DNA from 2 places in the Sphingomonas sp. NBWT7 genome. Region 1 is predicted to be linked to the other one. Evidence: riboswitches for the same ligand, from Rfam matches in the RefSeq annotation. Region 1 holds a riboswitch; the other holds the start of a gene.
The links. A riboswitch is a leader RNA that binds a small molecule or an ion and turns the genes downstream of it on or off. The one in region 1 is predicted to bind cobalamin.
Positions count from the first base shown of each region.

Region 2: it holds a riboswitch for cobalamin, as region 1 does, so the genes downstream of both, F1C10_RS06395 (hypothetical protein) here and F1C10_RS12625 (TonB-dependent siderophore receptor) in region 1, are expected to answer to the same signal.

Region 1 is NZ_CP043639.1:2,593,987-2,609,676, forward strand. It holds gene F1C10_RS12590 (GNAT family N-acetyltransferase) at 1-432, shown strand, start outside; gene pgeF (peptidoglycan editing factor PgeF) at 429-1,202, shown strand; gene F1C10_RS12600 (MAPEG family protein) at 1,199-1,756, shown strand; gene F1C10_RS12605 (opacity protein) at 1,894-2,469, shown strand; gene F1C10_RS12610 (arylesterase) at 2,526-3,248, opposite strand; gene F1C10_RS12615 (ABC transporter ATP-binding protein) at 3,272-3,967, shown strand; gene F1C10_RS12620 (ABC transporter permease) at 3,964-6,498, shown strand; gene F1C10_RS12625 (TonB-dependent siderophore receptor) at 6,542-8,485, opposite strand; cobalamin riboswitch at 8,709-8,930, opposite strand; gene F1C10_RS12630 (ABC transporter ATP-binding protein) at 8,978-9,745, opposite strand; gene F1C10_RS12635 (iron ABC transporter permease) at 9,739-10,731, opposite strand; gene F1C10_RS12640 (ABC transporter substrate-binding protein) at 10,798-11,679, shown strand; gene F1C10_RS12645 (3-hydroxybutyryl-CoA dehydrogenase) at 11,646-12,515, opposite strand; gene hemA (5-aminolevulinate synthase) at 12,743-13,987, opposite strand; gene murI (glutamate racemase) at 14,128-14,916, opposite strand; gene plsY (glycerol-3-phosphate 1-O-acyltransferase PlsY) at 15,059-15,643, shown strand; gene dprA (DNA-processing protein DprA) at 15,636-15,690, shown strand, end outside.
Region 2 is NZ_CP043639.1:1,267,098-1,282,787, forward strand. It holds gene malQ (4-alpha-glucanotransferase) at 1-931, shown strand, start outside; gene treY (malto-oligosyltrehalose synthase) at 928-3,258, shown strand; gene F1C10_RS06375 (DUF4336 domain-containing protein) at 3,255-3,869, opposite strand; gene F1C10_RS06380 (hypothetical protein) at 4,108-4,347, opposite strand; gene F1C10_RS06385 (LLM class flavin-dependent oxidoreductase) at 4,530-5,564, shown strand; gene F1C10_RS06390 (SWIB/MDM2 domain-containing protein) at 5,611-5,952, opposite strand; cobalamin riboswitch at 6,198-6,378, shown strand; gene F1C10_RS06395 (hypothetical protein) at 6,566-7,108, shown strand; gene F1C10_RS06400 (ABC transporter substrate-binding protein) at 7,108-8,022, shown strand; gene F1C10_RS06405 (amidohydrolase) at 8,046-9,104, opposite strand; gene F1C10_RS06410 (enoyl-CoA hydratase/isomerase family protein) at 9,243-9,992, shown strand; gene F1C10_RS06415 (AarF/ABC1/UbiB kinase family protein) at 10,114-11,442, shown strand; gene F1C10_RS06420 (cupin domain-containing protein) at 11,513-11,929, shown strand; gene F1C10_RS06425 (GSCFA domain-containing protein) at 12,057-13,904, shown strand; gene F1C10_RS06430 (TonB-dependent siderophore receptor) at 14,093-15,690, shown strand, end outside.

The DNA of each region.
Region 1 (15,690 bases):
CATTCCGCCCCACCGGCGGATATCGATGCCTATGTCGCCAACGCCTACGGCCCCGCCGGCACGCTGCGCCGCCACCTTGCCGATCCCGCCTACGACTTTCAGGTCGCGCTGAAGGACGGCGTCGTCGTCGGCTATTGCAAGCTTGGCCCCACCTTCTTCGACGGCGAGGTGCCGACCGCGGGGACGATCCACCTCCACCAGCTCTACGTCGATCCCGCGGCGCACGGCAGCGGCGTCGCGCCCGCGCTGCTCGATTGGGCGAAGGGGCTCGCACGCCGCCGCGGCACGCCCACGATCCTCCTCACCGTCTGGGAGGGCAACGATCGCGCGCGCGCCTTCTATGCCAAGCACGGCTTCGTCCACGTCGGCGACTATGCCTTCCAGACGGGCAGCCAGATCGACCGCGATCTCATCATGCGGCTCGATCTGTGACGGGCGTCGCCGATCAGGTCGAGGCGATCCGCGCCCGCGCGCTCGACGGCGTCGCGCACGGTTTCCTCGGTCGGCGCGGCGGCGTCTCCGCCGGGATCCACGGCGGGCTCAACGTCGGGCTGGGGTCGGATGACGATCCCGCCGCGGTGGCGGAGAACCGCGCGCGCGCGCTCGCCGCGGTGCTGCCCGGCGCCGCGCTCGCCACCTGCTACCAGGTCCATTCCGCCGACTGCGTGACGCTGGATGCGCTCCTAGCCGAGCGGCCACGCGCCGACGCGCTGGTCACCGCGACGCCGGGGCTCGCGCTCGGCATCCTCACCGCCGATTGCGCGCCGGTGCTGCTCGCCGATCCCGCGGCGGGGGTCGTCGGTGCCGCGCATGCCGGGTGGAAGGGCGCGCTCGCCGGTGTCACCGACACGACGGTCGCGGCGATGGAGGCGCTGGGTGCGCGGCGCGAGGCAATCGTCGCGGCGATCGGCCCGTGCATCGCGCGTGCGAGCTACGAAGTGGACGACGCGTTCCGCCAGCGTTTCGAGGGCAGCGATCCGGCGAACGAGCGCTTCTTCGTCGATGCCCGACCCGGCCACGCGCAGTTCGATCTCGAAGCCTATGTCGCGTATCGCCTCGCCGCCGCCGGTGTTCGCCGGATCGAGGCGCTGGGGCTCGATACCTATGCCGACGAGCAGCGCTTCTTCAGCTACCGCCGCGCGACCCATCGCGGCGAGCCGAGCTACGGCCGCCAGATCGCGATCATTGGTTTGTCTGGGTGAGCGCGCCGCCGTTTGCTTCGCAGCAGCGCGGCGTCGCGATCGGCATGGCGGCGGCGGCGGGGGTGACGATCGTCGCGGCGATCGTGGCGCTTCGCTGGGGCGGCAGCCTGCTGCCCGCGATGCCGACCACCGCAGACCGCCTCGTCTTTGCGCTCCGCTGCGACATCCCCGTTGTGGCGACGCTGCTGCTCGCGATCGCCGCAGTGGCGTCACGGCGCTTCTTCTCCGCCGCCGATATCGACGGCGCGGCCTTTGCCGCGGCGACGCCGCCCGTGGCGGTCGGCCGCGCGATCCTCGCCAACACGCACGAACAGGTGACGCTCGCCGTCTTCGCGCACCTCGCGCTGGCCAGTGTCGCCCGGGAGCGGGAGATCGCGCTCGTCCCGGTTTTCGCCGCGCTGTTCTGCCTCGGTCGTGGCTGCTTCGCGCTTGGATACGCCCGCGGTGCCGCGCGGCGCGCATTCGGTTTCGGCCTCACCTTCTACCCGACGATCGTCGCGCTCGCACTCGCCGCACTCCGCTTGGCTCGGGTAGGCGCGTCGTCGCCGGCCTAGCGCAAAGCTACCATTCTACTGTTACCGCGCTGCAACACGCCGCCGCTTTTGCAACGCACGTGGAAACATGCCCGGCGCCGGCGGTTTTTATTCGCGAGCCGCGCATGAAGTAGGCGGCTCGCTTCAAAGGTATTTTTATGAAGAAGTTGATCCTGGCGGCGACTGCTGCCGTTTTCCTCGTTCCCGCCGTCGCTGCAGCGCAGGATACCACCACCGATGGTTCGCGCGCGTTCGGCATCGATCCGTACGTCGGCGTGATGGGCGGCTACGAGGGGTTCGAAAGCAACCCGGGCGGTGGCATCCCCGCCAGCCCGCGTGGTAATCGCCTCAAGGGCGGGCTGGTCGAGGGCGTCGCCGGCGTCAACGTGCCGCTCGGCGGGTTCTTCGTCGGTGTCGAAGGCAATGCCGCCAAGGGCTTCACCGGTGATATCGATTGGGAATATGGCGTGCACGGCCGCGTCGGCGCGCGCGCCGGTGAAACGGGCCTCGTCTACGTCAAGGCCGGCTACCGCTGGATCAACTTCGATCGCTACGGCAACAACAGCCCCGATTTCGGGCGCGTGTCCTATGGCATCGGCGGCGAGTTCGGCCCGGGGGCGATCGGTCTCGACGGGCTGACCAAGAAGGAAGGCATCCGGCTGCGCGCCGAAGTGTCGACCACCGGCGAGTTCGAATCGGTCCGCCCGATGATCGGCGTCATCGGCCACTTCTGATCCGGAAGATCGGCTGATTTCGGAAGGGGCTCCGGCACGCCGCCGGGGCCCCTTTTTCATTGGCCGGCGGTGGGCGGCAGTGCGTCCGCCACGATCGGCGCCACCTTCGCCACCACCCGCTTCACGCCCGCGGCATTGGGATGGATGCCGTCGCCCAGCAGCAGGTTCCGATCGGTGATCACGCCGTCGAGGAAGAACGGGTAGAGCGGCACGCCGTATTTCTTCGCCAGATCGGGATAGATGGCGTTGAACGCGCCGGCATAGTCCGCGCCCATGTTCGGCGCGGCGATCATGCCGGTCAGCATCGCGGGAATGCCGCGCGTCTTCAGCGTCGCCAGCATCGCGTCGAGGTTGGTCCGTGTCGCCGCCGGATCGAGCCCGCGCAGCATGTCGTTCGCGCCCAGCCCCAGCACGACGAGATCGGGCTTGCGCGGCAGTCCGTCGAGCACGAAGCCGAGCCGGCTGCGTCCACCCGCACTGGTATCGCCCGACACGCCGGCGTTCATCACCTGCGCCGACACCCCTTGCGCTGTCAGCGCGCGCTCCAGCACCGGTGCGAAGCCGTCACCCGCGGGCAGATTGTAGCCCGCATACAGGCTGTCGCCGAACGCCACGATCAGCCGCCGGTCGCCTTGCGGCGCAGCGGCCTGCACCACGTTCGCCGGCGCGGCGGCGGGCGCGGCGGCATTGTCGATGCCCGCCCTGTCGTCACGCGTCGGGCTGCACGCCGCGCTCAGGTGGACAAGCGCCAGCGCGGCCACCAGATGTCGCATCACCATCATGTCGGGAGCGTCCCTCACCTATGCCTAACCAGGACGCTGCTATCGCGGTCCGCGCGCGCGATGTCACGCTCACGCTCGGCAGTCGTGCCGCGCCGGTCGAGGTGCTGAAGGGCGTCGATCTCGATATCGCGGCGGGGGAGAGCCTGGCGATCCTCGGCGCCTCGGGATCGGGCAAGTCGTCGCTGATGGCGGTGCTGTCGGGGCTCGAACGCGCGAGCGGCGGCAGCGTCAGCGTCGGCGGCGTCGATTTCGGCCGCCTCGACGAGGACGGGCTGGCCAGGGCGCGGCGCGGGCGGATCGGCATCGTGCTCCAGGCCTTTCACCTGCTGCCGACGATGACCGCGCTTGAGAACGTCGCCGTCCCGCTCGAACTCGGCGGCCACGCCGATGCCTTTGCGCGCGCCGCGGACGAGCTCGCAGCGGTCGGCCTTGGCCACCGGCTCGATCATTATCCAGCCCAGCTCTCGGGCGGCGAGCAGCAGCGCGTCGCTATCGCGCGCGCCGTCGCGCCGCAGCCCGCGATCCTCTTCGCCGACGAGCCGACCGGCAATCTCGACGCCGCCACCGGTGCCGCGGTGATCGATCTGCTGTTCGCCCGCCAGCGCGCGGCGGGTGCGACGCTGCTCATCATCACCCACGATCCCGCGCTTGCCGATCGCTGCGCGCGCGTGATCGAGATGCGCGACGGCCGTATCGTCGGGGAGCGCCGCGCGTGAGCGACGATGCTGGCGCGCTCGGCTGGGGCGCGACCTGGCGGATCGCGCGGCGCGATCTCAACGCCGGCTTCCGCGGGCTTCGCCTTCTGTTCGTCTGCCTGTTCCTCGGTGTTGCGACGCTCGCGGCGATCGGCAGCCTCACCGCCGCGATCACGCAGGAGCTTGCCGCACGCGGCCGCACGCTGCTCGGCGGCGATATCGAAATCGCGATGATGCAGCGGCAGATCGCGCCCGCCGATCTCGCGATGCTGCGGCGGTTCGGCAGCGTCAGCGAAACCATCCGCCTGCGCGCGATGGCACACACGCTCGGCCCTGCGCGAAGCAACGCGCCGCCGGCGGTGCTCACCGAGCTGAAGGGCGTCGACCGCGCCTATCCGCTCTACGGCACGCTGCGCCTCGCCAAAGGCCGCTACGCGCCGCTCGCCCCCGATCGCGTCGTCATCGGGCAGGCGCTCGCCGACCGGCTGGCGATCGGCCGCGGCGCGCGGCTGCGCTACGGCCAAGCCGATTTCACCGTCTCCGGAATCATCGCCGACGAGCCAGATCGCGTCGGCGAGGGGTTCACGCTCGGCCCCGTCGCGATCGTCTCGCTCGATGGCCTCGCGCGCACCGGGCTGATCCAGCCCGGCAGCCTCTACGACAGCAAATACCGTCTGCGCACCCCGGCGGGCACCGACGCGCCCGGCTTACGCGATCGGCTGGAAAAGGCGCACGCGGCGGACGGCTGGTCGTTCAAGGATCACAGCCGCGCCGCACCCGGCGCGAACCGCTTCTTCGAGCGCATGGGCCAGTTCCTGTCGCTGATCGGGCTCGCCGCGCTGGTGATCGCCGGGATCGGCGTCAGCAACGGCGTGTCGTCGTACCTCGCGCTCAAGCGCGGGTCGATCGCGACGCTCAAGGTGCTCGGCGCGCGCAGCCAGGACATCGCGCGCATTTATCTGCTGCAGATCGGCGCGGTCGCGGTGCTCGCGATCGCCATCGGCCTCGTCGCGGGTGCGCTGATCCCGTCCGCGATCGTGGCACTGCTCGGCGACGTGCTGCCGGTCCGCCCCGGTTTCGCGCTCCACCCGCTGCCGCTCGCCACCAGCGCGCTCTACGGCCTCCTCATCGCCTACGCCTTCACGCTGCCGCCGCTCGCCCGCGCGCGCACGCAGCCAGCGGCGGCGATCTTCCGCTCGGGCGTCGATCCGCGCCGCGGCGTCGACCGCCGCACGCTCGCGCGCGTCGCGCTCGCCGCCGCCGCGCTCGTCGCGGTCGCGCTCGGCACCGCGCGCGAGCCCTTGTTCTCCGCCGCGGTGCTCGGCGCGGTTGCGGGCGTGCTCGTGCTGCTGCTCGCGCTCGGCTGGGGCGTGGCGCGGATCGCCGGCCGGCTGCCACGCCCGCGTCGCCCGCTGCTGCGCCTCGCGCTCGGCAATCTCCACCGCCCCGGCGCGCAGACCGGCGCGCTGGTGGTCGCGCTCGGCCTCGCGCTCACCCTGTTCGTCACGCTCGCCGCGATCCAGTCGAGCCTTTCCGCCGAGATCGCGCGCTCGGTGCCCAAGAAGGCACCCAATCTGTTCGTGCTCGACGTGCCCGTCGCCGACGCGGCGCGCTTCCGCTCGCTCGTCGCCAAGACCGCGCCGGGCGCCGCGCTCAACGTCGTGCCCGCGCTGCGTGCGACGATCGTCGCCTATGGCGACCAGCGCGTCGCGGATCTGAAGCAGCTGCCCGACGGCGCGTGGTTCCTTGGCCGCGAGCGCGGCGCGACGTACAGCGACACGCTGCCGCAGGGGAGCGATCTCGTCGCCGGCCGCTGGTGGCCGAAGGACTATGCGGGTCCGCCGCTCGTCTCGCTCGATGCGGAGGCGGCCAAGGTGCTGAACATCGGCGTCGGCGATACGCTGACGGTCAGCGTGCTCGGCCGCGAGATCCCCGCGCGCATTGCCTCGCTACGCAAGATCAACTGGGACACGATGGGCTTCAACTACATCATGGTGTTCTCGCCCAACACGCTCGCCACCGCGCCGCACAGCGTCACAGCGACGATCACGATGGACAAGGCGCGCGACGGCGCCGTCACGCGCGCGCTGCTCGGCGCCTTTCCCGCTGCCTCGGTGATCGCGGTCAGCGACGTCATCGGGCAGATCGGCGGCATCCTCGATCAAATGGCGCAGGCGATCGTCGCGGCCGCCTCGATCGCGATCCTCGCCGGCATCGCCGTGCTCGTCGGCGCGATCGCCGCCTCGCGCCAGTCGCGCGCCTACGACAGCGTGATCCTGAAGACGCTGGGGGCAACACGCTGGCAAGTGCTCGGCACGCAGGCGCTCGAATACGGGCTGCTTGCCGCGATCCTCGCCGCGGTGGCGCTGGCGCTCGGGCTGACGGCGGCGTGGTTCGTCATCGTCCAGGTGTTCGATTTCGGCTGGGCGCCCGATTGGACGCAGGTGCTCGCCACGCTGGCGGGCGGCGCGCTGCTCACGCTCGGCATCGGGCTCGCCGGATCGCTGCCGCTGATGGCGCTGCGCCCCGCCCGGGCGCTGCGCACGCTGTAGGTCGACGCCCGCCCCCCGCATCGGAAGGGCGGGCGCCCGGCGGTCAGAACTTGGCGCGCACCCCGCCGATCACGCTGCGTCCCTGGCCGACGAAGCTGAAGATCTCCTCGTACCGCTCGTCGAGCAGATTCTCCGCGCGGCCGAACAGCGAGAAGCTATCGGTTAGCCGGTATTCGGCGCTGAGGTTCATCAGCACATATTCCCGGAGGCTCACGCGCACCGGCACGAAGCTCGGATCGATGAACGCATTGTCGAACTGCCGCCCGTTGTAGCGCAGCGTGAGCGTGCCGGAGAAGCGTTGGTCGGCGCTGAACACGCTCGTGTTGAGGCTGCCGATATGCCGCGGCCGGCGCAGCTCGGTCACCCCGTCCTCCTCGGCATCGAGATAGGTGTAGGCCAGGTCGAACTTGATCTGCGGGATCGGCCGCGCGGATACGAACATCTCCACGCCGTGCTGCTTCGACAGCGTCGTGCGGTTCGCCGGCGTCGCGACGAACGCGGGCGCGGGATAGGTGGTGTAGATCTCGTTGGTCAGCCTGTTGTCAAAATAGGTCGCGCCGATCGTCGCCGTGGTGCCGGCGATCTCCTGGTCGACGCCCGCTTCCCAGCCCTTCGACTTCTCGGGCTTCAGGTTCGGATTGCCGATGTAGCGCCCATCCGAATAGCCGAAGAGCTCGAAATAACCGGGGTTCTTGATGCCCGTGCCGTACGCGCCGCGCACGCGCAGCCCGAACGGCAGGCGATAGCCCGCCTGTGCGCGCCACGTCGTCACGTCGTCGAAGCGGTCGTTGGCATCGTGCCGCACGCTCGCGCCGGCCGAGAAGGCATCGTCGACGGTCAATTCGTACTGGCCGACGAAGCCCCAATTCTCCGTCGCGCGCCGCCCCTGGAAGGCGAACGGCGAGGGCGTGGTGTTGCGGAATTCCTCGCGCTCGAAATCGACCGCGCCGGTCACGCGGTTCACCACGCGGTCGCTGCCGAAGCGATAGCTCGTCTCGAACGATCCCTTGTAGCGCGTGCCCTCGTCGCCGTAATCGAAGCCGGCGGCGGTGAAGCCCTTGCGCGTCGTGTCGGCGATCTGCCCGGTCAGCGCGCTCACCCAGCGGCCGTCGGCGAGAGACAATTCGCCACGCGCCAGGCCATAGAACGCCTCGTTGCGCGTCTTCACGCCCGGGCTGTCGACGGTGTAGCCGAACAGCGGGCTCGACGTATCGTTCTCCGAATTGTTGCTGCGCGCGTCGGTGTAGCTGTAGCGGCCGACGCCGGTCAGCTTGAACACGTCGGACGGCGTCCACGTCAGCTTGGCGGTCGCGCCGACACTGGTCGATCCGATGTCGCGCTCGCCGCCGCGCGCGGTCGGCGTGCCGTCGGTGCGATAGGCGGTCGCCGACAGCGCATAGTCGATCGTGTCGGAAACGCCGGCGAAGCGTGCGCCGCCCGCCGCGGTGCCGAACGATCCGCCCTCCGCGCGCAGCGACAGCCCCGGCGCTTCGCGGCCGGTCAGCGTGATCACCTGGATCACGCCGCCGATCGCGTCGGAGCCGTAGAGCGAGGATTGCTGCCCGCGCAGCACCTCGATCCGCGCCGCCTCGTCGGCGATCAGCGTGCCGAAGTCGTACTCGCCCTGATACGGGTCGGCGACCTCGATGCCGTCGATCAGCACCAGCACGTGATTGCTCTCGCTGCCGCGGATGCGCACCTGCGTCAGCCCGCCGACCGCGCCGGTGCGGCTCACCGACACGCCCGGCACGTCGCGCAGCACGTCGGAAACGATGCGCGCCTGGCGCAGCTTCAGATCCTCGTCGGCGATGACGGAGACCGACGCGGGCAGATCGGACACGCGGTTGGCGTCGCCCGATCGCGATCCGGTGACGACGATGTCGCGGCCCTCGGCATCGCGCGTCGGGATCGTTGGATCGCTCTGCGCGAGCGATGGTGTGGCGACGCTCGCGAGGGCGAGCGCCAGCAGCGAAACATGGTTCTTCATTCTTTTATTCCCCCCGCGCCGAACGTTCGGACACGCGGCGGGGCCGTCCGCCGCACGCCTGCGACGGACCGATGACGCGCGGAGATGACGGACGCGGTGCCCGCTCGACGCGCCACGTGCGGCCCCGGAGCCGCGCGGCTGTCGGTGATCGGCGGGTCGCCCCGCCGCGCACCGTCGTCGCTCGAACGGATGTTCCGTGCCCCGACCATCCCCTGGACCCGAGCATCGAGCGACCCGCGCCGGCAGGTTTCCTGGCTCGCGGGTCGTCGCGCGCCGCACGCCTTCCCAGGTTTCCCCAGTGGCTGCTCCCGGCAACGGTGCCGGGCGCCTGTGCGCCGCGCTCGCCGCTTACAGTTGCAGGGACAGCCGCGGCTTGGGGAGGAACCCTCCCGCACCGCATTCCCTCGATGGCCCCTCTCGGGGCACCAGCGCGAACGTGGCCCGGATCACCGGGCCGCCGGCGCCTCTACCGCAGATGCGAAGAAAGGCAAGTCATGCGCCGGTGCGGGCCAGCGGCGCGATCGGTTGCCCATCGTGGAACAGCGCGCTGATGCCGTAGACGTCGGCGAGCAGCGGCGGTGTCAGTACCGCACCCGGCGCCCCGTCGGCGACCAGCCGGCCGTCCTTCATCACCAGTACGCGGTCGCAGAAGCGTGCGGCGAGTCCCAGATCATGGAGCACGGCGATCACCAGCACGCCGGCGCGCGCCTGCGCCTGCAGAATCTCCATGCCGTGCAGCTGGTGCGCGGGATCGAGGCTGGCGAGCGGTTCGTCGGCGATCAGCACCGGCGCCGCTACGGCGAGCGCGCGGGCGAGCATCACGCGCGCCCGCTCACCGCCCGACAGCTCGGTCGCGACGCGCTGCGCGAGCGGCGTCACCTCGGCGAGGTCCATCGCGCGCGTGATCGCGGCGCGATCGTCGTCGCCGAGCCGCGAGAAGGGGGCAAGGTGCGGCAGGCGACCGAGCGCGACGAGCCGCGCGACGCTGATCGGCCAGTGCAGCGCCTGCCCCTGCGGCAGATAGGCGAGCCGCCGGCCGCGCGTCGCCGCGGCGATCTCGGCGATCGGCTGCCCGTCGATCGCGATCCGGCCGCTCGCGGGCAGCAACCCAAGCAGTGCGCGCATCAAAGACGATTTGCCTGCGCCGTTGGGGCCGAGCACACCGACGAACGCTGCGCCCCGCGCGGTGAACGACACGTCCTCGACGACCTGCCGCCCGGCGAGCCGCACGCCGACCCCCTCCAGCGTCACCGTCACCACAGCCGCCGCTCGCGCATCAGGTGGACGAGGAACACGGGCACGCCGAGGAATGCGGTGACGACGCCGAGCCGCAGTTCGTTGCTGCTCGGGATCACGCGTACCGCGACGTCGGCGAGGCACAGCAGCGCGGCGCCGCCCGCCGCGCTCGGCCACAGCACCGCCGACGGGCTGCGGTCGGTCCATGGGCGCACGAGATGCGGCACGATCAATCCGACGAAGCCGATTGCGCCCGACACCGCCACCGCGCCGCCGACACCGAGCGCGACGCCGAGCAGCATGCGGATCCGCACCCGCGCGAGGTCGATCCCCAACGTCGCGGCGCTATCCTCGCCGAGCGTCAGCGCGTCGAGCGCGCGGCCGTCCCATGCGAGCAGCGTGATTCCCACCGCGATGCATGGCAGCGCGAGCGCGACGTGGTGGAACGACCGGTCCTCGAGGCTGCCGAGCAGCCATGTCGCGATCTCCATCGCCGCGAACGGATTGGGCGACAGGTTGAGCGCGAGGCTGATGCCCGCACCCGCCAGCGTGCCGACCGCGATCCCGGCGAGGATCAGCGTCAGCGCGCTCTCCGCCCGCCCGGCCAGCACGAACAGCAGCGCAAGGCTCGCGAGCGCGCCGAGGATCGCGAGCAGCGGCACGGTCGCTTCGTGCCACGCCGCCAGCCCGAAATAGAGCGCGACCACGGCACCCAGCGCGGCCCCGTTCGACGCGCCGAGCACCGACGGTTCGGCGAGCGGGTTGCGCAGATAGCCCTGAAGCGCCGCCCCGGCGATGCCCAGCATCGCGCCGACGAGCAGCGCGAGCAGCGTGCGCGGCAGCCGCAGCTCGATCAGGATCGCCCGCTCGACCGGATCGCCGCCGCCCGCCAGCGCGCGCAGCACGCGCGGCAGCGGGATCGCGGCGCTGCCGATCCCGACCGATGCCGTCGCGGCGATCACCAGCAGAAGGATCAGCGCGGGCCAGAGCCAGCGGCGGGTAGATGGCAAGCGGCGACCCCGGGGCAGTTCGCCCGCTCCCTAGCCGATGCGCGCGGGCTGAGGCAAAGGCGATGCATGCGCCACTGGCTCGTCCTTCCCTTCGCTACCCTCGCCCTCGGTGCAGCCCCCGTTTACGCCCTTCAAGCTCACCCGAAGCCCTCCCAAGGCCTACCGTTTCGGCCACAACGCATCGTCTCGCTCAACATGTGCGCCGACCAATATCTGGTCGCGCTGGCGGATCGATCGCAGGTGGCGGCGCTCACGCGTCTGTCGCGCGACCCGAATATGTCGGCGGTCGCGGCGCAGGCGGCGTCCTGGCCCGTTTCCGCCGGAACTGCGGAGGATATCCTCGCGATGCGCCCCGATCTCGTCATTGCCGCCCCCGGCTTCCGCCGCGCCGCGCTCGATCGCCTGACGCGTGGCCGGACGCGGCTGATCGAGCTCGACACCGCCGACACGGCACAGGAAATCGCCGCGCAGATCCGCCAGATCGCGGCCGCGATCGGCCAGCCGGCGCGTGGCGAAGCGCTGATCGCGCGGATGCGCCGCGATCTGGCGGCGCTGCCTGCCAACCCCGGGCGCGGCGGTGTCGCGGCTTATTACCAGCGGCGTGGCTATCTCACCGGAACGGGGACGCTGGTCGACGATCTGATGCGGCGCGTCGGCCTCACCAACCTTGCGACGCGGCTCGGCACGCCGCCGCTGGCGCGAATCGGGCTCGAACAGATCGCGCTCGCGCGGCCCGACTTTCTGATCGTGGAAACCGCGACCGACGTAGCGACCGATCGCGGCGCGGCGATGCTGCACCACCCGCTGATTGCGCCGATCCCGCGGCTACGCGTGCCGGAGGCGTGGACGGTATGCGGGGGGCCGGCCTATGTCCGCGCCGCGCAGTCGCTGACGGCGCAGCTACGCCGCGCGCCTCAGCGCGTCGGCACCGGCTCGGCGCCCGAATAATCGTAGAAGCCGCGCTTGGTCTTGCGGCCATACCAGCCGGCCTCGACGTACTTCACCAGCAGCGGAGCGGGGCGGAACTTCGGATCACCCGTCGTCTCGAACAGCACGCGGGTGATCTCGAGACAGGTGTCGAGCCCGATGAAATCGGCCAGCGTCAGCGGCCCCATCGGGTGGTTGAGCCCCAATTGGCACGCCAGATCGATGTCGCGGATCGTGGCGACGCCCTCGCCGAGCGCGAAACACGCCTCGTTGATCATCGGCATCAGCACGCGGTTGACGATGAAGCCCGGCGCGTCGTTGGCGCGGACCACCTGCTTGCCGAGCGCCGCGGCATAGGTCTCGATCGTCGCCACGGTCTTGTCCGACGTCGCGAGGCCGCGGATCACCTCGATCAGCCCCATCACGGGCACGGGATTGAAGAAGTGGACGCCGATGAAGCGCGCCGGATCGGGTGCCGCCTGCGCGAGCCGGGTGATCGGGATCGACGAGGTGTTCGACGCGAGCACCGCCTGATGGCCGAGCACGGTGCCGACGCGCGCGAAGATCGTGCGCTTCACCTCCTCGCGCTCGGTCGCGGCCTCGATCACGAGGCCGCACGCCGACATTCCCTCGACGCCCTCGATCGGCTCGATTCGCGCGAGCGTCTGGTCGCGCGCCTGCGGCTCGAGCTTCCCCTTGTCGACCGCGCGGTCGAGCAGCCGCTCGATCCCGGCCTTGCCCGCCTCGGCACGCGCTTTGTCGACATCGGTCAGCAGGACGCGATAGCCGGCCTGTGCCGAGACCTGCGCGATCCCCGCGCCCATCTGCCCCGCCCCGACGACGCCGACTGCCTGCATACTCTGTTTCCCTCTCAAATTGGCTTCAATCCCCATCCACCGTTCGTGCTGAGGACATGCTGAGCCAAAGGCGAAGCCTGTCCTGAGCGCCTGCCTCGGCAGGCAGTCGAAGGGTGACGTCTCGAAGCATCAGCCCCGTGGCGCACGTCCTTCGAGACGAGGCTTCGCTCGCGCTCAACCTCTCCCCAGGACGAACGGAGTGGTGAGGCAGCGGGCAAGGAGGCGGATCAAGCCGCCTTGCGCAGCTCCAGGCGATCCCAGATCTCGGTGAGCGCGTCGGTCAATTCCTGCATCATCGCTTCGCTGTGTGCCGGGCCGGGCGTGAAGCGCAGCCGCTCGGTGCCGCGCGGGACGGTCGGGTAATTGATCGGCTGGACGTAGATGCCGTATTCGGCGAGCAGCACGTCGCTGATCTTTTTCGCCTTCACCGGATCGCCGACCATCACCGGCACGATGTGCGTGTCGCCAATCATCACCGGGAGCCCGGCCTCGGTCATCATCGCCTTCAGTCGCGCGGCGGCAGCCTGCTGCCCCTCGCGCTCGATCGACGATGCCTTGAGGTGGCGCACGCTCGCCAGCACACCAGCGACGAGCACAGGCGAGAGCGACGTGGTGAAGATGAAGCCCGGCGCGTAGGAGCGGATGACGTCGATGATCGTCCGGTCCGCGGCGATATAGCCGCCCATCACGCCGAACGCCTTGCCCAGCGTGCCTTCGATGATCGTCAGGCGGTGCGCGACGTCGTCACGCTCCGAGATGCCGCCGCCGCGTGCGCCGTACATGCCGACGGCGTGAACCTCGTCAAGGTAGGTCAGCGCATTGTACTTGTCGGCAAGGTCGCAGATCGCGGCGATCGGGGCGACGTCGCCCTCCATCGAATAGACGCTCTCGAACGCGATCATCTTGGGTAGCGCGGGGTCGTCCGCGGCGAGCAACTCCTCGAGATGCGCGAGATCGTTGTGGCGGAACACGCGCTTCTCGCAGCCCGCGTTGCGGATGCCCGCGATCATCGACGCGTGGTTGAGCTCGTCCGAGTAGATGATGCAGCCGGGCAGCACCTTGGCCAGCGTCGCCAGCGTCGCTTCGTTCGAGACATAGCCGCTCGTGAACAGCAGCGCGCCTTCCTTGCCGTGCAGGTCGGCGAGCTCGGCCTCCAGATCGACGTGATAGTGCGTGTTGCCGCCGATGTTACGCGTGCCGCCCGAGCCGGCACCGACGTCGTGCAGCGCTTCCTCCATCGCCGCGATCACCTTGGGATGCTGCCCCATCGCGAGGTAATCGTTCGAGCACCAGACGGTGATCGGCTTCGGCCCGTTATGGCCGGCAAAGCAGCGCGCGCTGGGATAGGCACCCTTGTTGCGCAGGATGTCGATGAACACCCGATAGCGGCCTTCGGCGTGCAGGCGATCGATCGCCTGCGAGAAGGCGCGCGTGTAATCGACCGGCTTTCCGGCGAGAGCGTCGATGGACATGGCGTGCGACTTACGCGCGTGGAGCCGCAGTTTCCAGCGGATTCCGGCGATGACGCTGATCTGCCGGCTCGTTCAACGCGCAATGACGCGGCGGGTGCCACCGCACGCGCATCGCTGCCCGGGCGTGCGCAAGATCGAGATCAGAGCCGTTCGAGCGTGCCGAAGCCGCGTGCCGCGAACGCCGCTTCTAGCCCTGTCGCGACCGCGCCGGTGAACACCGCGCGGTCGGCACGGTCGCGCGCGAACGACTGGCCCTGCGTCAGGAACGCGATGCGACGGGCGATACCGTCCCCGCCGTCGACGAAGTCGATCGGCCGCGCAATGGCACGCTGCAACTCGTCTCGCAGCAGCGGGAAGTGCGTGCAGGCGAGCACGACGGTGTCGATGCGATCACCATCGTCCGCCTCCAACATCGGCCGGATTGCCGCGCGTATGGCGTCCGGATCTACCACCTCGCCGGCGAGCTTGGCCTCCGCCAGCGTCACCAGCGCCGCGCTGCCGTGCCGGATGACGCGGCAATCGGCGGCGAAGCGTGCGGCGAGATCGTCGACGTAGCGCTGACGCACCGTTGCCGCGGTGCCGAGGACCGCGATCGTCCGCGTCCGGCTACGCGCGGCGGCGGGCTTGATCGCGGGCACGGTGCCGACGATCGGCACATCGAGCGCGCTGCGCACCGCGGCGAGCGCGATCGTCGAGGCGGTGTTGCATGCGATCACGATCAGCCGCGGTGCGTAGCGTTCGGCCAGCCGCCCGAGCAGTGCAGGCACGCGAGCCGCGATCTCGGCCTCGTCCCTCGTGCCGTAGGGAAAACCAGCCGAATCGGCGACATAGACGAAAGGCGCGTTCGGCAGCGCGGCGCGCGCAGGATCGACGATCGACAACCCGCCGACGCCCGAATCGAAGAACAGGATCGGCCGCGCGTCGCTCATCGCTGCCGCCTACCGCGCGGCGGCGGAGCGGGGAAGCGCGCACGCTTCCGTACGGTTGATGCAGGTGAGTAGCGTCGCGGCAATCGTTCGGTTATCGTCACGACCAACGGAGGGAGTGCACCTGGAAACCGGGATCGTCTGGATGCCGCCGGCCGCGGCGCTGCTGCTCGGCTATCTGCTGGGCTCGATCCCCTTCGGCGTGCTGCTGACGCGCTTCGGCGGGGCGGGCGATCTCCGTCAGATCGGCTCTGGCAACATCGGCGCGACCAACGTGCTGCGCACGGGGCGCAAGGGGCTCGCCGCGGCAACGCTGCTGCTCGACATGATCAAGGGCTGGGCCGCGGTAGCGATCGTGGCGCGGCTGTTCCCGGGCAATGAGCAACTGGCGGCGGCGGGCGCGTTTGTCGGCCATTGCTACCCCGTCTGGCTGATGTTTCGCGGCGGCAAGGGCGTTGCGACGCTGATGGGGATCGTGCTCGCGCTCTACTGGCCGCTTGGGCTGGTCTATGCGATCGTCTGGCTCGGGCTGCTCGCACTGCTGCGCATCTCCTCGGTCGCCGGCATGACGGCGGCGGTCAGCGCGCCACTGGCGGCGGCGGCGTTCGACCAGTTCGACTATGTGCCGCTGCTGCTCGCGCTCGCACTGATCGTCATCTGGAAGCACCGCGAGAACATCGGGCGACTGATCAAGGGCGCGGAACCCAGGATCGGCAGAAAGGGTGGCTGACGCCGATCCGCTGCTCCACGATGCGGCGGATCGCCTGCGGCTGATCC
Region 2 (15,690 bases), 1.3 Mb from region 1:
AGGCATGCCGATCGGTCTCGTCGCCGATCTCGCCGTCGGCATGATCACCGACGGCGGCCACGCCTGGTCTCGCCGCGACGAATTGCTGTCGGGGCTGACGATCGGCGCGCCGCCCGATCCACTCGGGCCGCAGGGGCAGAATTGGGGCATCACCGCGCTCGATCCCTTCGCGCTCGGGCGCACGGGTTTCGCCCCCTTCATCGAGACGATCCGCGCTACGCTCGCGCACGCCGGCGGGATCCGTATCGATCACGCGCTCGGGCTCGATCGCCTATGGGTCATTCCCGAAGGCGCGACGGCGGCGCAAGGCGCCTATCTCACCATGCCCGGGGCGCATCTGAAGCGCATCGTCGCGATCGAGGCGCAGCGCGCGAATGCAATCGTCATCGCCGAGGATCTCGGTACGGTTCCGCCCGGCTTTCGCACGGATCTCGCCCGGCGCGGGATGCTCGGCATGCGCGTCCTGCCGTTCGAGCGGGACGAGGAGGGCCATTTCGTCCCGCCGCGCCGATGGGACGCCGATGCCGTCGCAATGACCGGGACGCACGATACGCCGACGCTCGCCGGCTGGTGGAGTGGCCGCGACATCGAATGGCGCCGCACGCTCGGACACGACGTACCCGCGGACGCCGAAGCGGCGCGGCAGGCCGAACGCATCGATCTTTGCGCCAGGCTCGACCTGCCCGTTCAGGGCGCCGACGACGCCGCGCCGATCGACGCGATCCTAAGCAGTGTGGCACAGGCGCCCGCACCGCTCGCGATCGTCCCACTCGAGGACCTGCTCGGCCTCGTCGAACAGCCCAACATTCCCGGCACGGTCACCGAACACCCCAATTGGCGCCGCCGCATGCCGGCGCCAACCGCCACGCTGCTCGACGATCCATCCGTCGCCGCACGCGTCGCGCGGCTCACCAGCGAGAGACCCGGATGATCCCGCGCGCCACCTACCGCCTGCAATTTCACGCCGGCTTCACCTTCGCGGATGCCGAGGCTATCGTGCCCTATCTCGATCGGCTCGGGATCAGCCACATCTACGCCTCGCCCGTCACCACGGCAGCGCCGGGCTCGACGCACGGGTACGACGTCGTCGATCCGACGACGATCAACCCGGAACTCGGCGGCGAAGACGGCTTCCGCCGCTTGGTCGCCGCGCTGCGCGCCCGCGGCATGGGAATCGTCATCGATATCGTGCCCAATCACATGGGGGTGGCCGGCGATACCAACGCCTGGTGGCGCGACGTCCTGCGGCGCGGCAAGGCGAGCGACTTCGCCGACGTGTTCGACATCGACTGGTCGCGCCCGATCATGCTGCCGATACTCGGCACGTCGTTGGACGAGGCGCTCGAGCAAGGCGCGATCGGCGTGGCGCAGCACGCCGGGCGCTGGTCGATTACCGCCTACGACGAACACCGGTTCCCGATCCGTGACGAGGATCAGGACGGCGCGGCGCAGCTACCGATCGCGACGCTACTCGCACGGCAGCATTATCGCCTAGCCTGGTGGCGCGCAGCGAACGACGAACTCAACTGGCGCCGCTTCTTCGCGATCAACGAATTGGCCGGCGTGCGCGTCGAGGATCCAGCCGTGTTCGCGCGCACGCACGCGCTATACTTCCGGCTGCACGACGAGGGGCTGATCGACGGCGTGCGCATCGACCACGTCGACGGGCTGACCGACCCGGCGGGCTATTGCCGCTTGCTCCGCGAGCGCCTCGGCCCCGAAGCGTGGATCATCGTTGAGAAAATCCTCGCGCCCGAAGAGCAGCTCGCGCGCGACTGGGGCATCGACGGGACGAGCGGCTACGACTTCATGGAACAGGTCACCGCGCTGATCCACGATCCTGCCGGCGCCGCGCCGCTCGGCGATCTGTGGCGGGACGTCAGCGGCCGTCCGGACGAGCTCGCCCCCCAGGAGCTGCTGGCGCGGCAGCAACTGCTCGCCTGGCAGTTCAGCGGCCAGCTGGAAGGCTGCACCGACGCGTTCGCAAGCCTCGCGCATAGCGCCGCCGCCACCGACGGCCTCACGCGGCAGATGCTTCGCCGCGCGATCGAACGCTTGCTGTGGGTGTTTCCGGTCTATCGCACCTACGGTACCGGCGACGCCGCACCGGCGGGCGATGCCTCGATCCGCGCCACCGTGCGTCGCCGCGTCGCACCGCACATTCCGCCGGGCGAAGCGATGGTCGTAGATCACATCCTCGAATGGCTCGCCAGCACCGGTCCCGGCGATCGTGGCCTCGCGGCCGAGGCGGTCCGCCGCTTTCAGCAACTCTCCGCACCGATTGCCGCCAAGGCGCTCGAGGATACGGCATTCTATCGCTACGGCCGCTTGCTGTCGCGCAACGATGTCGGGTTCGACGCCGTGCGCATGAGCCTGCCCGTCGCCGAGTTCCACGCGATCATGGCGGATCGCGCGGCGCACTGGCTCAAAGCGATGCTGACCACCGCCACGCACGATCACAAGCGCGGCGAGGATAGTCGCGCCCGGCTCGCCGCGCTGAGTGCGAAGCCCGAACAGTGGCGTGCCGCCGTCGAGCAGTGGGAAAGGATCGCCGCGCCGTTCCCCGACGGCGTCGATCGCGGTGATCGCTACATGCTGTTCCAGGCGCTGCTCGGCGCCTGGCCGGCTGGCGAGCCCGACGCTAGCTTCGCCGATCGGATCGCCGCGTGGCAGACCAAGGCGCTGCGCGAAGCCAAGCTGCGCTCGTCGTGGGAAGCGCCCGATACCGAATACGAGGATCGCTGCAACAATCTCTGCGCGACGCTTATCGCTACGCCCGCGTTCGTTGCGGCAGTGGAAGCCTTCCTCAAGGAAATCGACTCGATCGCGCGCCGCAACATGCTGGTGACTACAGCGCTGCGGTGCGTCGTGCCGGGCGTTCCCGATCTCTATCAGGGGACCGAACTCGGCGACTTCAGCCTGGTCGATCCCGACAATCGGGCACCGGTCGATTATCAGCGCTGCGCCGCGGCGATCGCTGCGCCGCCCGAGAAGATGCGGCTGATCCTCGCGCTGCTCGATCTGCGCCGGGCTTATCAGCCGCTGTTCGCGCACGGCACGTACGAGCCCGCAACGATCAACGACGACAGCCGGATCGTGGCGTTCGAACGCCACCACGATGGAACAACACTGCGCTTCGCCGCGAAACTCGGCGACCATTCACCGAGCACCCGGATCGCCTTTCCGTCCACCCGCGAAGAGAAAGCGGCGACGCTCTTCACGGATGGCCCGGTCTGGTTCGAGGTTGTTTCCGCCTAAAGGAGCCAGTCGAACGCCTGCCGCACCCTTGCCGCGCCGCGCCCGCGAAAGATGTCGCCGTGCGCGAAGACGACGGTTTCCGGCTCGGTCGCGATTGCGGCGCTGATTGCCGCCACGGCCTCCCCGCGATTGAGCAGCAGGGCCGCGCGGGCGTGAAGCGCGCAGGTGCCGCGCGTCGCCAGCGTCGCGCGCATCACCGCCGCCGCCGCGGGGCGTAGCTTGCCGGGATCGAGGTTCTCGATCAGGTCGGTCAGCACCAGCGTCCGGCTGGCGGCGTGGAAGAACCACGCTTCCTCGAAGCCCGCGCCGCCGCGCACCAGCCCCTGGCGTATCTCGTCCGCCCAATCCGCGGGCGCCGCCTCGCCGAGCTCGGCGTCGATCCGTAGGCCGGCGTCGCGCACCGCGCGCCGGTCTCGCAAGCCCGGCACAGCCCAGCACGTCGCCGACGGATAGGCGCGCTGCCATTCCTCGAGATACGCCCAGTGCGCGATCGTCGGCGCAACGATATGACGCACCGTCCCGATCGCATCGAGTGCGGCGCCGAGTGCCGCGGTATGCCGTGTCGGCGAATGGAGGATCAGGCTGCCGTCGCGCAGCCGCATCACCGTCATGCGCACAGGCAATTTGAACCCCAGCGCGCTGATCGGCCCGCTGTCGACGATCCATATATCGTCGCCGAGCGACTTGGGCGTGTCGAGCGGCGGGTAGACGATCGCCGCGTCGTCACGCGCCGCGCCGCGCGTTAAAAACAGCGCGCCGCCGATCAATCCCAGCGCCGCGCCCGCACCCAGCAGCGTTGCTCGCTCGTTCGCCCGTTCCTTCATCAGACGCGTTCCCTTCTGTCCGGCGTTATTCGGAAGAGCCCGCATTGGGCTGCTCGCCCGTCTTCTCCTCACCCAGGCGGCCGCTGCCATGATAGGCGCGCTCGGACTGGCCGCCGTCGAACCCGCCCGGCTTCTTGCCGCTGTGTGGGTTGGGATAGGCGCCGCCCTGGCTTTCGCCCTCGGCCTTCGGCTTGCGCGACTCCTGCGGATCGGCCGCGTCGCTCGTTCCCGCACCATCGGCCTGCATCGGCTGCTTATCGGTCATCGTCTCTCTCCATGCATGCGCTAGCTCAACGCCCCGCCGCCGCGTTCGTGCCGTACCGTCGCCGCCGCATCGACGGTCGGCGAAGCGCTAATCGAAACTCTTCGGTTCGATCCGCGGCCTTGCGGCGTGCCGCGCGAGCACCGAGCTTCCCTGCAACTGATCATCGCATGGGAATGTGCGTCATGAAGAAGATCGGCTTTCTGTCGTTCGGCCATTGGTCGTCCTCCCCGCATTCGGCGACGCGCTCTGCGGCGGACGTGCTGCTGCAATCGATCGACCTCGCGGTCGCCGCGGAGGAACTTGGCGTCGACGGCGCCTATTTTCGCGTGCACCATTTCGCGCAGCAGCTCGCGTCGCCCTTTCCGCTGCTCGCCGCGGTCGGCTCGCGGACGAAGCGGATCGAGATCGGCACCGGCGTCATCGACATGCGATACGAGAATCCGTTCTACATGGCGGAGGATGCGGGCGCCGCGGACCTGATCGGCGGCGGACGGCTGCAGCTGGGGCTAAGCCGCGGCTCGCCCGAGCAGGTCATCGATGGCTGGCGCCATTTCGGCTACGCACCGGCGGAGGGTGAGAGCGATGCCGACATGGGCCGACGCCATGCCGAGGTGTTTCTGGAACTCCTGGATGGCAAAGGCTTCGCGCGCGCCAATCCGCGGCCTATGTTCCCCAATCCGCCGGGGCTCCTGCGGCTCGAGCCGCATTCGCCGGGCTTGCGCGAGCGGATCTGGTGGGGCTCCGCCTCGAACGCGACCGCCGTGTGGGCGGCGCAGATGGGTATGAACCTGCAGAGTTCGACGCTGAAGGCCGACGAGACGGGCGAGCCGTTCCACGTCCAGCAGGCGCGGCAGATCCGCGCCTATCGCAAAGCCTGGAAGGACGCCGGGCACACCCGAACGCCGCGCGTGTCGGTATCGCGGTCGATCTTCGCACTGGTCGACGATCGCGACCGGGCCTATTTCGGGCGCGGCGCGGACAGCGACCAGATCGGCGTGATCGACAATATGCGCGCCGTCTTCGGCCGCAGCTACGCCAACGGGCCCGATCGCCTGGTCGAGCAGCTGCGCGGCGACGAGGCAATCGCCGAGGCCGACACGCTACTCGTCACCGTTCCCAACCAGCTTGGGGTGGCGTACAACACGCACGTGCTCGAGGCGCTCATGACGCATGTCGCCCCAGCACTGGGCTGGACGGACACGCGCCTCGCCGCCTGATCGGAGATGCTCGCCGCCGGGCGCCCTATGCGCGCCCGGCGATCGATCAGGCCTTCGGCGTGCTCAGATGCGCGCTGAGGTGCTTGTTCATCTCGAACATGCTGACCGACTTCTTGCCGAAGATCTTCGCCAGCTTGTCGTCGCCGTTGATCTGCCGCCGATCCTTGGCATCCTGCAGGTCGTGCTTCTTGATATAGTCCCACACCTTTTTCACGACTTCGCTGCGCGGAAGATCGCCCTTGCCGACGATCTCGGCGAGATCGGCGGAGGGCGTGACCGGCGCGGTGATCCCGCCGCGCGCGCCGCCAGCGGACTTGCCGGTTGCCTTGACCTTCTTTTCCGCCGCCGCGGTCTCGTCCTTGCCGCGCTTCTCTGCCGAACGTGCCATTTTTCTCTCCGGTCCTGCCCGCCCGATTCCGGGCGCAGCGAGTGGTGGGCGCGATTGTGTCGTATGAAAAGCGAAACATCGCAAGGCGCAACGCATTGGCTCGTCCGCCAAACACGCGGCAGACGCCGCCGTTGCGGTTCTGTCACTGGGCCCAGATGACGCACGGGCGGTCGGCGGCTTGCAGTTCGCGCGCCCGGCGCTAGGACGGTGCCGCGCCGTTCGACGGCGCATCAAGGCGTGCCGGTACCGGGAACGCAGTGCGCATGCCTCGGCATGCAATTCTGCGGCTGACCCTGCAACTGTGAGCGGCGAGTGCGATGTGCAGGCGGGATGGCATCACTCCGCAGTCACTGGATCGATCGGTTCACCCGAACCGGTCGTCTGGGAAGGCGCAGATCGCGCGGTGATCCGCGAGCCAGGAGACCGCCCGGCGCGCGTCGCTCTTGTTCGGTTCATGGGATTGGGCGGGCGCGAAGCTCTTCGACTGAGCGACGAATATGCGGCCGGGGCCGCACCGGTGACCGTTAGCGGCGCGAACGCGCGCGCCGCTTCGATCGTCCGGCCGTTCGCGCGGACGCCCCGGCATGGTCGCTCGACGCGTGGAGCCTGCCTGATGACCCTCCCCCGTACCTCCGATGCCGGCATCGCCTGGCCCCTAGCGCTTGCCGCTGCCGCCGTGCTCGGCACGCTGGCGATCGCCTGCATGATGCCGTTCGTCGCGCTTGCGGTCGCGGCCGCCCTGTCGATGTCGCGCGCGCGCGCGGCGGTGACGATCTCCGGCATCTGGGCGACCAACCAACTTATCGGCTTCGGACTGCTCAGCTATCCCTTGACCGGCTACGCGCTGTCGTGGGGCGGCGCGCTGCTTGGCGCCAGCCTCGGTGCGATGCTGCTCGCAGCCCGGCTGTCGCAGAAACCTCGCTCGCATGGCTACGCGCTGCCGCTGGTCTTCCTCGCCGCCTTCGCCGCCTTCGAAGTCGCCCTATTGGGCTTCGCACTCGTCGTCGGCGGGACCGAGACGTTCACGCCGACGATCGTGCTCCAGCTGCTCACCAACGACGTGCTGTGGTTTGCAGGGCTGTTCGCGCTCCACGTCGTGCTCACTCGCGCGGCGCCGCGCGTGTTCGGCCCGGGCCTCGCACTGCGGGCGGCGTGATGGCCGCGCCGCGCGTCGTCTCGCTGCTGCCCAGCGCGACCGAGATCGCGGTCGCCGTCGGCATGGAGCATGAAATCGTCGGACGCTCGCACGAGTGCGATTTCCCGCCGTTCATCAAGGCGCTGCCGATCTGCACCGCGACCAAGCTCGAAAAGGGTCTGACGTCGCTGCAGATCGACGATTGCGTGCAGGAAATCGTGCGCCAGGGCCTGTCGGTCTACGAAGTCGACGCCGCGCTGCTGAAATCGCTGCGCCCCGACGTCATCCTGACACAGTCGCAATGCGCCGTTTGCGCGGTCACGCCGCGCGATCTCGAGGAAGCGCTGTCGTCCTGGATCGGCACGCCGCCGACGCTGCTGTCGCTTGCGCCCGACAATCTCGACGACGTCTGGGGTGATCTGCGCCGCGTCGGTGAGGCAGTCGGCGCGCCGGCCGCCGCTGAAGCTTCGATCACCGCCCTTCAGGCGCGGCTCGACACGCTGCGCTCGCGGGCGGCAAAGCGCGCGCATCGCCCGACGATCGCCGCGATCGAGTGGATCGATCCGCTGATGGCGGCGGGAAACTGGGTGCCCCAACTGATTCAGATCGCCGGCGGGGAGCCGCTGTTTGCGACGCCCGGCCAGCATTCGCCATGGCTCGAATGGGACGCGCTGGTCGCCGCCGATCCCGACATGATCGTGCTGATGCCGTGCGGCTTCCAGATCCCGCAGACGATGGCCGATCTTGCCCCGCTCACCGCGCGGGACGGGTGGAATCGGCTCGCCGCGGTGCGCGCCGGCCGCGTGTTCGTTGCCGACGGCCACCATTTCTTCAATCGCCCCGGCCCGCGGCTCGTCGAATCCGCCGCGATCATCGCCGAGACGATCGATGCCGGACGGGGCGTCGATGCCGGCGCGGGGTGGCGGAGACTGTGACGGCGCGCCCCGCCCCTTAAGCGTCACCCGATCAACGCGTCGAGATCGAGCCGATAGAAGCGCGCTGCCGCCCCGGCGAAGAGTTCGCGTTTCTCCGCCGCGCTCGCGCCCGCCGCGATACGCTTGAACGCGTTCCACAGCGTCGCATAATCCGCGCCCCAGCGATCGACCGGAAAGTTGCTCTCGAACATCGCGCGTTCGGCACCGAACGCCTCGATGCACGTCTCGACATACGGGCGGAACAGCTCGGCGAGTATGTCGGACGTCGGTCGCGCGTCGGGTCCGAGATCGCCCAGCGCGCAGAACGGCATCGCCAGCCCACCGAGCTTGACCGTCACATTGGGGCATTGCGCAAGATCGCGGATCGCCGCCGCCCAGCCATCGAAGCGCTCGCGCTGCCGCCCGTCGTAGCTGCCGAGCCCGAGCGGCGTGCCGACGTGGTCGAGCACGATCGGCTGGTCCGGGAACGCACGGGCCAGCGCCGCGACCTCGCCGATCTGCGGCTCGAGCACCCACGCGTCGAACGTCAGGCCAAGCGGCCCAAGCTGGGCGAAGCCGGCGCGGAACGTCGCGTCGGCGTAGAGCCCGGCCGGCGCATGGCCGAGCGGACCTAGCACCGTCGGATCGGCATCCCACGCACCGATATGGCGTATCCCGCGAAACCGCCCGTTGCCCGCCGCGATCTCCGCCTCCAGCACCGCGGTGACGGTGTCGCCAAGCATCAGATCGGCCTGTCCCACGATCCCGGCGCAGGCGCGAAACGGCCCGTAGATCCCGCTCGCCGACTGCGCCGCGACGCCGTTGACGAACTCCACCTCGCCCACCGGCTTCAGTTCCGCCGGCCCATTGGCGCGATAGAAGGCACCGCATTGCAGGAACACGGTGGCGAAGACGTTGTGCCCGCTCGCGCGGCAATCGGCGTAGAGTTCGTCGAATAGATAACGCGGCGACTGGCGCGATATCCGCCCGAACGGATGCGCGATCTCGGGCATCCGCGGCAGCATCGGCTGGAAATCCCACAAATGGTGGTGCGGATCGATGATCGGCAGATCCGGCTCGATGATCGGCTCGGCGTCGCGCATGCTGCCCTCTCCTTGTCCTGTCGTTGTTTGGCAGCAGCGTGCCGCACACCGTCGGTGAATTCGATGCCCGCTGCTTTACGCTACGTCACTGCCCGGCCATACCGGCACAAGAACGACGAACGAGCATGGAGAGTGATGATGGGCGATCTGGTCACCCGCGACGATCGAGACGGCTGGGCGCTACTGACGCTCAACCGCCCCGACAAGCTCAACGCGCTGACCGTGGGCGTCTTTCGCGAACTTCGCGCGCATGTCGTCGATCTTAAAACCGATAAGTCGGTCGTTTGCGTCGTCCTGCGCGGGGCGGGCAAATGCTTTTCCGCCGGACACGATCTCGCCGATATCGCGAGCGGCGAGGACGTGCCGTCGCGCGGCTGGCATAGCGAGACGCTGCGGTTCCTGGAGAAGCTGCCGATGCCGGTGATCGCCGCCGTCCACGGCCACTGCTACACCGGCGCGCTCGAAGTCGCGCTCGCGTGCGACTTCATCGTTGCCGCGGACAATGCGCGCTTCGGCGACACGCACGCCAAATGGGCGCTGACCCCGATCTGGGGAATGAGCCAGCGGCTGCCACGACGGGTCGGCGTCGCCACCGCCAAGCGGCTGATGTTCACTGCCGACATGATCGATGCGGCCGAGGCGCACCGTATTGGGCTCGCCGAGCAGGTCGTCCCGCTCGACCGGTTCGATGACGAGATCGCCGCGCTCGCCGGCCGCATCGCCGCCAATTCTGCGTTCAGCCACGCTGCCAACAAGCGGCTGCTCGACGTCACCGACGGCCAGGTGCTCGACGCCGGGCTGCAATATGAGGTGCTCGAGAACGAGGGCGTCGGGCCCGACATGCGCGATCGCATCGCCGCCTTCACCGGCAAGTCGGCGAAGGCCTGATCGCTCGCGTTGCCGGCTTTGTCGCCCGGCGATGGAACGCGGCGTTCACCCGCGCTTTGAACCGGTAACGGCGCGCGGCCGCCTGCCGCGGCGCCTTCTCGGCACAAGGACGGCGCGGCAGATGGCAGAACAGGGTGGCGGCCGGGCTGTGCCGAGCGGACGGATGGCACGCTTCGGGCGCTTCGGGCGGCTGGCTGGCGGCGTCGCCGGCGGCATGCTCGCGGAAGGGACGCGCCGCATTGCCGCCGGCGAGCGTCCGCGCATGGGCGATCTGCTGCTGACGCCGGGCAACGCCGCGCGCGTTGCCGATCAGCTGGCACATTTGCGCGGCGCGGCGATGAAGCTTGGGCAGATGATCTCGATGGACGCGGGCGACCTGCTCCCGCCCGAACTCACCGCAATTCTCGCCCGGCTACGCGACAATGCGCACCACATGCCGCCGCCGCAGCTTGATCGCGTGCTGGTGCAGGAATGGGGCCGCGACTGGCGCCGGCGTTTCCGCCACTTCCAGGCGCATCCGATCGCTGCCGCCTCGATCGGGCAGGTGCATCGCGCGGACCTTCCCGACGGCCGCACGATCGCGATCAAGGTGCAATATCCCGGCGTCGCGGAGAGCATCGACGCCGACGTCGACAATGTCGCGACGCTGCTGCGCGTGTCGGGCCTGCTCCCGCGCGAGCTCGACGTCGCGACGCTGCTCGTCGAAGCCAAGCGCCAGCTGCACGAGGAAGCCGATTACCTGCGCGAGCGCGAGATGCTCGAGCGGTATCGCGCGCGGATCGGCGACGATCCCGCCTATGTCGTCCCGGCCGCCGTTCCCGAACTCAGCACCGCGCGCGTGCTGGCGATGGAGTTCGTCGCCGGCAGCCCGATCGAGACGCTGGAGGACGCTCCGCAGGAAGTGCGCGATCGCGCCGCCACCGCGCTGGTCACCCTCGTCCTGCGCGAGTTGTTCGGCTGGGGCCTGATGCAGACCGATCCCAATTTCGCCAACTATCGCTGGCAGACGGATACGGGCCGCCTCGTCCTGCTCGATTTCGGTGCCGCTCGCCCGGTCCAGCCGCGGACGCAGGCGGGCTATCACCGTCTGCTAATGGCGGGACTCGACGAGAATGCGGCCGAGATTCGCACCGCGGCGATCGAAGCGGGCTTCCTCGGCGACGCTGCCGCCGATCGCCACGCCGCGATCGTCGCGCGGATGATCGACGTTATCGTCGCCGAACTCCACCGTCCCGGCCCGTTCGATTTCGGCGACCGCGCCTTCGTCCAGGTACTGCGCGAGGAGGCCATGGCGATGGCGCAGGATCGCAGCACCTGGCATCTGCCACCGATCGACACGCTGTTCGTCCAGCGCAAGGTTAGCGGCACTGCGCTGCTGTGCGCGCGGCTGAAGGCCAAGGTCGACCTGCGCGGCCTGATCGGTGCGCATCGCGACGCGATTTTCGACTGACCGCGCGCGTGTCTCGGAACGCTTGCCCCGGGCGCGCGTCGTCCCGGCTACACCTTCAAAAGGCAGAACGATGGCGATCTTCAACAAGGACATGGTCGAGCTCGCGACCCGCAACACACTGTGGCAGAAGGAAGTGTATCGCGATCGCAAGGTTCAGATCGTACTGATGAGTATCCCCGCCGGTGAAGAGATCGGCGCCGAGACGCACCCCGCCGACCAAACGACCTTCATCGTGTCAGGCGAAGCCAAGGTCGTCATCGACGGCCACACGACGACAGCGGGGGCGAACCACCTCGTCGTCGTGCCGAAGGGCGCGGAGCACAATATCGTCAACAAGGGCAGCGGTGAGCTGAAACTGTTCTCGGTCTACGCTCCGCCGGCCGAACCGGAAGGCGCGGCATTCAAGACGAAGGCGGAAGCGGAGGAGGCCGAGAAAGGCGTGATTGCCAAGGCGGCCGACAAGGTGAAGGAAGCTCTGCGCGACTGATCCATTTCGGGTCGGACGCTGCGCCTCTGCTTTCAGTAGGTTGCAGCGTCGACCACGCATCAGGCCAAGCGCTAGTCGCATTGTCACGGCTTCCCCCCTCCGCTACGTTTCGGCAATGATTGACGGCATGATCCCCTTCCGTGAGGCGGCTCGCCGTCCGGGCGCGAACAGCGCGGCGACCTGGCCGGCTCGGGGCGAGCCCAACCGCCTCGAGCCTGAATGCTGGCCCGTGCTGCGCCCCAGCTTCACCGTTGCGAAGGGCGCAACCGTGTTCACGATGGGCAGCTGCTTCGCACGCAACATCGAGACGCATCTCGACCGGCTCGGCTTCGCCGTCCCCGCCGTCACGCTGACGCGGTCGAACAGCGCGCTGACCGCAGCCTACGGCGCGGAGATCTTCAACAAATATACGCCCACCTCGATCGCGCAGGAGCTCGAATGGGCACGTACGATCTATGATCGTGACGACACGCTGACCGAGCAGGACGTGATGCCCCTGCTGCTGCAACTGGCCGAGGATCGCTACGTCGATCTGCACGCGCGCGCCGATCCCGGCTTTGGCCTGCCGTTCGACGAACAGATGGCACGGCGCCGGCTGATCTATTCGTGGCTACGCACCGCGTTCGACTGCGATCTCGCCGTCGTCACGCTCGGGCTGATCGAGACATGGTGGGATACACGCGTCGACCAGTCGATCGAGATGCACCCGCGCGTGCTGCGCCATCCGGACGCGAAGCATTTTGGTTTCAAGCCGCTCGATTACGCGCGCGCATTGTCGGCGACGCGTCAGGCGCTCAGCGTTCTGCTCCGCAATCCGCGTACCAAGGTGCTCATCACCACCTCCCCGGTGCCGCTGGAAACCACCTTTACCACCGACGACGTCATCGTCGCCAACATGATGTCGAAAAGCGTTCTGCGCGCGGTGGCAGGCACGGTTACGCAGGACAATGATCGCGTCGATTATTTCCCGTCGTACGAGAGCGTGATGCTCACCAAACAGGCGTCGGTATGGATGAACGACCTCATCCATATCGAACAGGCGTTCGTGGGCCGCATCATGGCGCGCGTCGTCGAGGCCTATGTCGTCGACGCGGCGACCAGCCAGTACGAGCAGGCGATGGCGTTCAGCACCGCGGTGATGGGCGGCGCGATCGACGATGCAGCGCCGCTCTATCAGGGACTGCGCGATGGCCCCGCCGATCCGACGCTGCACGGATTGCCGCTCGACCTCGCCCATTATGAAATCGCCACCGGGGATACCGAGACCGCACGGAAGCGCCTGTGCACGCTGCACGGTTCGGGTGCGGAAACGGCAGAGGGATTTCGCTTCGCCTGGCTGCTCCAGTCGGTCGGCGAGGATGCCGCGGCGGAAGAGCAGCGGGAGCGTGCCTTCGCGCAGATCGCCGGCAATTGGGCGATGCTCGAGGCGGTGATGGTGCAGATGCAGCGTCAGGGCCGCGATGATGAACACCGCCGCCTGATGCAGAAGGCCGAGACGACCTTCGTCGCCAATCCCGACGTCCTGGCGCGGCTCGCGCTATTCTATCGCGATCGCGGTGAGGAAGCCGAACACCAGCGGCTGCTGCAGGCCGCGGCGCTGGCCGGCGGGACGCCCGAGCAGATCACCTATTACGCGCAGCAGTTTCTCGGTGCCGGCGATCACGATGCGGCGCACGCGATCGTCTCGCTGCTCAAGTCGCCGGAACAATCCCCCGAAGCATCGCGGCAACTCGCCACGATCGCGTCCACTCGGCAGCGCTTCGACGAGGCGGCGGCGCATCTAAAGCGGCGCCTCGACGTGGCGCCGGACGACGTGATCGCGCTCGGCATGTACGCCGTCGCATTGAGCCAGGCGGGACGCGAGGTCGAGGCGCTCGTGGCCGGGCGGCGCGCGCTGTCGCTGGATTCCGGCGATTCGCGCATTCCCGATCTTGTCGCGCGGTTGGAAGCGCGCGGCGACGATTTGCGCGCGTGACGCGCACCGATCGAATATCGGCCAGGAACGACGGTTGGATTATGGTTTTAATATATGCGCTTGCCCGCCGATCATCATTGCATCTCCGCATAGCAACAAAACGATATGAACAATGCGATTGCGAACGACTTGCAATAGCACCGATGCCTGGCTAGTCCGCGTCTCGACCCTTGGGGGGAGTAGAGACGTTGTTGACGATTTTCGGGCTGCTAGCATCGGCAGCCGCCATTACCACCGCACCCGCAGAAGCCGCTGAACCGCAGACCGTTGCCGATATCGTCGTCACCGGACAGCGAACCGAAGGTAACGACGATTATACGATCCGCGGCGAGACGACCGCGACGCGCCTCAACCTGACGCAGCGCGAGACGCCGCAGTCGATCAGCGTCGTCACGCGCGCCCAGATCGAGGACTTCCAGCTGAACGACGTCAACACGCTGCTGACGACCGTGCCGGGCGTCAACGTCCAGGCGAACGAGACCGATCGCGTCTATTTCTCGGCGCGCGGCTTCGACATCCAGACGTTCCAGATCGACGGCATCGGCGTGCCCTTCGCCTTCGGCATCCAGACCGGGTCGATCGACACCGCCTTCTACGATCATATCGAGGTGGTGCGCGGCGCCCCCGGCCTGCTCTCGTCGACCGGTAACCCGTCGGCAGTGGTCAACTTCATCCGCAAGCGCCCGACGCGCGACACGCAGGTGCGCGCCTCGGCGCAATACGGTTCGTTCGACAACGTCCGGCTAGAGGCGGACGTCAGCGTGCCGTTGACCAGCGACGGCAGCGTCCGCGCGCGCGCGGTGGGCGCTTTCACCGATACTGACAGCCATCTCGACCGCTACGGCCTGCGCCGTTGGGTCGGCTACGGCATCGTCGAGGCCGATATCGGGCCAAGCACCGTCGTCAGCGCGGGCTACGGCCATCAAGATCACCAGAGCCGCGGCGCGATGTGGGGCGCACTGCCGCTCAACTACACCGACGGCACGCGGATCGACTATGATCGCTCGGCCAATGTCGCGCCCGACTGGTCGAACTGGAACATCATCGATCGGCAGATCTTCGGCGACATCACGCACCGCTTCGACAATGGCTGGATCGCGCGGTTCAGCGCGGTCCGCCGCGCGACGAGCGAGGCCGACGAGCTGTTCTACGTCTACGATGCGCCCGTTCGCGGCGCACCGGGCGGCATCGACCTGCGCGATCCGGCGAATCCGTTCGATGATCTTGGCATTAAAGCCTATCCCGGCGCCTTTCGCGCGCAGACGCGCAACCTGACGATGGAAGGCTATATCACCGGCCCGGTGACACTGTTCGGTCGCCAGCATGACGTGAACATCGGCGTCAACCGCAGCGCGCAGGATTACAAGCAGTCGTCGAGCTACGACAATGCACTGATCGGCCAGCTGCTGCCCTTCCCCGATCTGCTCGACGGCAATTTCCCGAAGCCGAACTTCCCGACCGAATTCTCAACCGCCTATGCATCAAGCCAGAACACGCAGACGCGGCGCCAGACGGTCTATGGCCTCGTCCGGCTAAACCTCGCCGATCCGCTCAAGGTGATGCTCGGCGGCAACGTCACCCACGCCGTCAGCAAGGGCTTTTCCTACGGCGTCGACACCAATTTCGACAACACGCGCTTCCTGCCGTTCGCCGGCGCGACGTTCGACGTGACGCCGAACCTCAGCCTGTACGCAAGCTATGCCACGATCTTCAATCCGCAGACGGCGATCGGCGCGGACTTCCGCATCCTCGATCCGATCCGCGGCAACAATCTCGAAGCCGGTAT